2 regions of the Microbacterium sp. CFBP 8794 genome follow, and region 2 is predicted to be linked to the other one. Evidence: predicted binding sites of a transcription regulator. Region 2 holds the regulator's gene; the other holds the start of a gene.
What was found. Region 2 encodes HrcA, which represses chaperone genes, less so after heat shock. Its sites were predicted from a motif close to TTNGCACTCGNNNNNNNCGAGTGCNAA; they were not measured.
Positions count from the first base shown of each region.

Region 1: groL (chaperonin GroEL) is a predicted target of HrcA. The motif match lies at 1,642-1,668, and genes of this name have one in related genera.

Region 1 is NZ_JACYTT010000004.1:217,319-220,725, forward strand. It holds gene groL (chaperonin GroEL) at 1-1,604, opposite strand, end outside; gene IFU19_RS11890 (cold-shock protein) at 1,773-1,973, opposite strand; gene IFU19_RS11895 (LytR C-terminal domain-containing protein) at 2,105-2,707, opposite strand; gene IFU19_RS11900 (DUF3263 domain-containing protein) at 2,743-2,997, opposite strand; gene IFU19_RS11905 (DUF2332 domain-containing protein) at 3,007-3,407, opposite strand, start outside.
Region 2 is NZ_JACYTT010000002.1:362,311-365,717, forward strand. It holds gene dnaJ (molecular chaperone DnaJ) at 1-1,116, opposite strand, end outside; gene hrcA (heat-inducible transcriptional repressor HrcA) at 1,166-2,206, opposite strand; gene hemW (radical SAM family heme chaperone HemW) at 2,347-3,407, opposite strand, start outside.

The DNA of each region.
Region 1 (3,407 bases), on a different contig from region 2:
CCGGTCGGGTCGCCCGCGGGAGCGGCCGACTTCTCGGGCTTGTCGGCGACGACGACCTCTGTCGTGAGGAACAGACCGGCGATGGACGCCGCGTTCTGCAGAGCCGAACGCGTCACCTTGGCGGGGTCGATGATGCCCTGTGCGAACAGGTCACCGTACTCGCCCGTCGCGGCGTTCAGGCCGTGGCCCACGGGGAGCTCCGCGACCTTGTTCGCCACGACACCGGGCTCGAGACCGGCGTTGAGCGCGATCTGCTTGAGCGGGGCCTCGATGGCGACGCGGACGATGTTCGCACCCGTGGCCTCGTCACCGACGAGGTCGAGGGTTGCGAGCGCGGTCTTGCCGGCCTGGATGAGCGCGACGCCACCACCGGCGACGACACCCTCTTCGACGGCGGCCTTCGCGTTGCGCACGGCGTCTTCGATGCGGTGCTTGCGCTCCTTGAGCTCGACCTCGGTGGCCGCGCCCGCCTTGATGACGGCGACGCCACCCGCGAGCTTGGCGAGGCGCTCCTGGAGCTTCTCGCGGTCGTAGTCGCTGTCGGTGTTCTCGATCTCGCGACGGATCTGGGTCACGCGACCCTCGATCAGCTCGGACTCGCCCGCACCCTCGACGATCGTGGTCTCATCCTTGGTGATGATGACCTTGCGCGCACGGCCGAGCAGGTCGACCGTGGCGTTCTCGAGCTTGAGGCCCACCTCTTCGGTGATGACCTGTCCGCCGGTGAGGATCGCGATGTCCTGCAGCTGAGCCTTGCGACGGTCGCCGAAACCGGGAGCCTTGACGGCCACCGACTTGAAGATGCCGCGGATCTTGTTGAGCACCAGCGTCGCGAGAGCTTCGCCCTCGACGTCTTCGGCGATGATGAGGAGCTCTTTGCCCTCCTGGATCACCTTGTCGACGATGGGCAGAAGGTCCTTGATGTTGGAGATCTTCTGGTTGGCGATCAGGATGTACGGGTCTTCGAAGACCGCTTCCTGACGCTCGGGGTCGGTGACGAAGTAGGGGTTGATGTACCCCTTGTCGAAGCGCATACCCTCGGTGAGCTCGAGCTCGGTGCCGAAGGTGTTGCTCTCCTCGACGGTGACGACGCCTTCCTTGCCCACCTTGTCGATGGCTTCGGCGATGAGTGCGCCGATGGCCGGGTCGGCGGCGGAGATCGATGCGGTAGCCGCGATCTGCTCCTTCGACTCGACCTCTTTGGCCGAGGCCAGGAGCTCGTCGGTGACGGCCTTGACGGCCTTCTCGATGCCCTTCTTGAGCGAGATGGGGTCTGCGCCGGCTGCGACGTTGCGCAGGCCCTCGCGCACGAGCGCCTGGGCGAGAACGGTGGCGGTGGTGGTGCCGTCACCCGCGACGTCGTCGGTCTTCTTGGCGACCTCCTTGACCAGCTCGGCGCCGATCTTCTCGTACGGGTCGTCGAGCTCGATCTCCTTGGCGATCGAGACGCCGTCGTTCGTGATCGTGGGGGCGCCCCACTTCTTCTCGAGCACGACGTTGCGACCGCGGGGGCCCAGGGTCACCTTGACGGCGTCGGCCAGCGTGTTGAGGCCACGCTCGAGACCGCGTCGGGCCTCTTCGTCGAAAGCGATGATCTTTGCCATAAGTGTGTCGTCCCTCCCGGACGGGTGACTGCTGATTTTGGCACTCGACGAAAGCGAGTGCTAACTCATTCTGGCACTCGCCCCTGGGGAGTGCAAGCCGCCCACCCGCGCGGAAACGACGACGCCACGGCATCCGGGATCGGATGCCGTGGCGTCGGGAAACGGTGATCAGGCGAGTCGCACCGACTCCGCCTGGGGGCCCTTCTGCCCGGTGCCGACGGTGAACTCGACGGCCTGGCCCTCCTCGAGAACGCGGAAACCCGACATCTCGATGCTCGAGTAGTGGACGAAGACGTCCTGGCCGTCGGCGACGGTGATGAAGCCGAAGCCCTTCTCGGCGTTGAACCATTTGACAGTGCCCTGCGTCATGCGAATCTCCCGTTGCTGAATGACGAGGTCATCGTAAGCACGCGTGATCCCGCCGCACCGGCCGCTCGGCCCATTGTTGACGCGCAGGCCGCGAACTTGTTACGCCGCGGAAACACGCGGCCGTCGAGGGGTCAGGGAGCGGTCGACGGCGACGCCTGACCGGCGGCGCGATCGAGGCCGATGACGACGACGAGCCGCTTCACGGCGCTCTCGTCGTCGGGGGTGCTGGGGTCGTCGGTCGGCTGCAGGAAGTCGCTCTGCGCGATCTGCGCGCCCCCGATGGTCTGGGCCAGGCCCTGGGCTGCCGCCTCGTCGGTGTCGCGGAGGTAGTAGATCGTCGTCTCGGCGAAGTCGGTGCTGTCGGAGTCGCCGGTCTCGACGCCCTCACCCGGCCATCCGGCCGCCACGATCTGGTCGCGCACGGCGGCGGCGAGTCCCTCGTCGGCCGTGCCGTTGAGAACGACCACCGAGTACGACGTGTCGACGACGGCTGGCGTCGTGGGTTCCGCCGAGACGGTGGGCACCGGCGCGGGCCCGGAGCCGAACGAGATGCGGCCCGACACCACCAGCGAGCCGAAGATGCCGGCGATGATCAGGACGAGGGTGGCGATGGCCGCCCACAGGAAGATGATCCACCCGCGCAGCCGGGGATTCTCGGCGCGGTGGGCGCCGACGCGACCCGCATCGGCCGGCAGGTCGTCGAAGCGATCCCGCGGGAAGGTCGATCTGGCCATTGGACGATGCTACCGGTCCGACCCGCGCGCACCCGTCACCGGGTGGCGGTGCGGCCGAGGCGTGCGCGCTGCTGCGCGGCCGCGTCATCGCGGCGTCGGCGCAGGCGACGCACCAGCATGGGGTCGGACGCGAGGGCTTCGGGGGTGTCGATGAGGCGACCGAGCAGCTGGTAGTACCGGGCCGGCGTCAGCGCGAACTCGGCGCGGATCGCCTCCTCTTTCGCACCCCCATGGCGTCGCCACTCACCCTCGAAGGCGAGGAAGGCGCGATCACGGTCCGACAGGGGCACGCTTCGACGCTACTGCGCACCGCCCGTCGATTCCGGATGCCACGCCACCCACGCCCCGAGCGGATCGACCTCGGCGCGCACGTCGCCGTCGAGCGCGAGCGCGAACCCGCCCCGTCGGATGCGAGGGGGGTGCGTCCAGCCGTCGTGCAGTGCCGCGGCATCGAGCGTGATCCACCGCCCCGCGGCCCGCGCGGCCGCGATGACGGGGGCGCGCCCGGCGCGCGGGATGTGGGCGAGCACGCCGGGCGTCGTGACCACCAGCGTCACTCCGCGGGGAGCCTGCGCCGCGAGGGCGGGAAGGGCCGCCGCCCCCTCGCCCGCGACGAGAAGGGGCGGGTCGGCCGCCGCGATGTCGAGTGCACCGGCGATGCGCTCACGCCTCCCCTCTTCGCCCGGCCACACCAGGCCCG
Region 2 (3,407 bases):
GCGGTCGCGGAACTTCGAGAACATGCCCTGCTGGTGCTCGGCCAGGCGCGGCTGGGGGGCCTTCGTGCGCTTGGCGAACTCCTCGATGAGGGCGCGTTCCTTGTGGTCGAGGCGCGTGGGCGTCACGACGTGCACGCCGACCTTCAGGTCGCCGCGCTGGCTTCCGCGCAGCGGCGTGATGCCGCGGCCCTTGATGGTGAGCACGTCGCCCGACTGCACGCCCGGGCGCACCTCGAGCTCGACGGCTCCATCGAGGGCGTCGATCGTCGTGGTGGTGCCGAGGATGGCATCCGGCATCGACACCTCAAGGGTGGCGAGCAGGTCGTCGCCCTCGCGGCTGAAAGCCTCGTGCGCGTCGACGGTGATCTCGAGGTACAGGTCGCCGTTGGGGCCGCCGGCGGGGCCGACCTCACCCGAACCGGGAAGCTGCAGGCGCAGGCCCGACTCGACGCCGGCGGGGATGTCGACCGACACGGTACGGCGGGCGCGTACGCGCCCTTGCCCCTGGCAGGTGCCGCAGGGGTAGGGGATGGTCGTGCCGTGTCCGTGGCACACGTTGCAGGGCTGGCTGGTGACGACGTTGCCGAGCAGGCTGCGCACCGTGCGCTGCACGTGACCGGAGCCGTGGCAGATGTCGCAGGTGACTTCGCTCGTGCCGGGCTGCGTGCAGGCTCCCTGGCAGGTCTCGCACAGGACGGCGGTGTCGACGTCGAGGTCGCGGTGCGTGCCGAAGACGACGTCGCCGAGATCGAGCGTGACGCGCACGAGGGCGTCCTGCCCGCGCTCGCGACGCGAACGCGGACGCGGTCCACGCCCGCCTCCGCCGCCCTGGGCACCGCCGAAGAACGTCTCGAAGATGTCGCTGAAGCCGCCGAAGCCGGCCGCTCCCCCGCCCCCGCCGAAGGGGTTCTGGTCGCCGCCCATGTCGTAGCGGCGACGCTGCTCGGGGTCGCTGAGCACGTCGTACGCGTGCGTGACCAGCTTGAAGCGTTCGGACGCGTCGTCACCGGGGTTCACGTCGGGGTGCAACTGACGAGCGAGACGGCGGTACGCCTTCTTGATCTCGTCGGCGCTGGCGTCTCGTTCGACGCCGAGGACCTCGTAGTGGTCAGCCACAATCGCCTTCCTGTCCGCGGGTGCGGGGTCGTTCTCGGTGGGGTGCTCGTCAGCGCGCGCTGTCGTCGTCTTCGAGCATCCGGGTCAGATAGTGCGCGACGGCGCGAACCGCCGCGAGGTTGGAGGAGTAGTCCATGCGGGTGGGGCCGAGCAGGCCCACGCGGGCACCGCCCGTCGAGCCGTCGTACCGGCTGGCGAGCACCGAGGCCTCGATGAGTCCGAAGGGTTCGTTCTCGCGGCCGATGCTGGCCGACAAGCCCTTCTCGTCGGCGACCATCTCGGTCATGAGCCGCAGCAGGGTCACCTGCTCCTCGATGGCTTCGAGGAGCGGGTAGATGCTGCCGCGGAAGTCGGACTCGCGCTTGGCGAGGGTCGCCGCCCCAGCCATGACGAGGCGATCCTGACGGAACTCCTCGAGCTCCTCGCCGACGACGCGGAACACGGCGTCGGCGACGGCGTCGAGGGCGATGCCGGGGCGGGGTCCGTCGGCGACGACCGCGGAGACCTGCTGAGCGCAGTCGGCGACGGAGCGCCCGACCAGCACCGCGCCCACACGCGCGCGCAGCTGCACGATGTCGGCCTCGGCCGGCTCGGCCGGGACGAGCGCGATCCGCTGCGAGACGCGGCCGGTGTCGGTGACGAGGATGACGAGCACGCGGGGACCGCCGAGAGCCACGAGCTCCACGTGCGAGAGGTTGGCGCGCGCGAACGACGGGTACTGCACGATCGCGACCTGGCCGGTCAGCTGCGTCAGGGCACGCACCGTACGGGCGAGCAGGTCGTCGAGATCGCCCGCCTCGTCGAGGAACGAGGTGATCGCGCTGCGCTGCGCTCCCGAGAGCGGGCGCAGTTCGGCGAGGTGATCGACGAACACGCGGTAGCCCTTGTCGGTGGGCACGCGGCCCGACGAGGTGTGGGGGGCGACGATGAGGTCTTCGTCTTCGAGCAGCGCCATGTCGTTGCGGATGGTCGCCGCCGACACACCGAACGCGTGCCGGTCGACGATCGCTTTGCTGCCGACGGGTTCACGCGTGTCGACGTAGTCCTGCACGATCGCGCGGAGCACTTGGAGGCCGCGTTCCGACACCATGCGCTGCTCCTCCCCGTCTGGCACTCGACTTGACTGAGTGCCAATTCTACGCCGATCGACGGCCTGCCCCGTCGGGGGCTCGCGGATGCCAGATCCTCCGCGCGTGCGTGCGGTCCCGCCGCGGGATGCGACGGCGCGGATCAGACCGTGAGGGCTCGCACCACGGCGTCCGCCAGCAGGCGTCCGCGGCGGGTCAGGACGATGCGGCCCCGGATGGCATCCGCCCCCTCGATGAGCCCGTCGGCGATGAGCGACGCCACGGCCTTGCGGCCCTCGCCGTGCAGCTCGCCGACGGCGAGACCCTCACGGATGCGGCTACGCAGCAGCACCGACTCGAGTCGTCGGGCGGTCTCGTCGGGGCGCTCGCGCGCGGCGGCCGGCGACTCGTTCGCCGCGAGGCGCTGGGCATAGGCGGCCGGGTGCTTGACGTTCCACCAGCGCAGCCCCGCGACGTGGCTGTGGGCGCCCGGTCCGAACCCCCACCAGTCCGTGCCGCGCCAATAGGCGAGGTTGTGCCGCGAACGGTGGGCGACGCCGCGCGACCAGTTCGACACCTCGTACCAGTCGTACCCGGCGTCGGCGAGCATCTCGTCGGCCAGCTCGTACATGTCGGCCTGCAGGTCGTCGGACGGCTCCGCGACCGCGCCCGAGCGGATCTGGCGGGCGAGCTTCGTGCCGTCTTCGACGATGAGCGCGTAGGCCGAGATGTGATCGGGAGCGAGCGAGACGGCGGCCTCGAGAGACGCCCGCCAGTCGTCGAGCGACTCCCCCGGTGCGCCGTAGATGAGGTCGAGCGACACGTCGAGCCCGGCGCGGCGGGCCGCGGCGACGGCGGTCGAGACGTTCGCGGGGTCGTGGGTGCGGTCGAGGGCGGCGAGCACGTGCGGGCGGGCCGACTGCATGCCGATCGACACGCGCGTGACGCCCGCCGCGGCCAGTGTCTCGACCACGGCGTCGTCGACGGTGTCGGGATTGGCCTCGACGGTGACCTCGGCCCCCTCGGCGATGCCGAACTCCGCGCGCACGGCGTCGAGCATGCGGGCCAGATCGCCGGGAGGCAGAAGCGTCGGCGTACCCCCGCCGAAGAAGACCGTGGATGCCGTGCGGCGGCCACCCGTGGCATCCATCACCCCGCCCGCCAGGCGCACCTCGGCGGCGAGCGTGTCGGCGAAGTCGTCTTGCCGCGCGCCGCGCAGTTCGC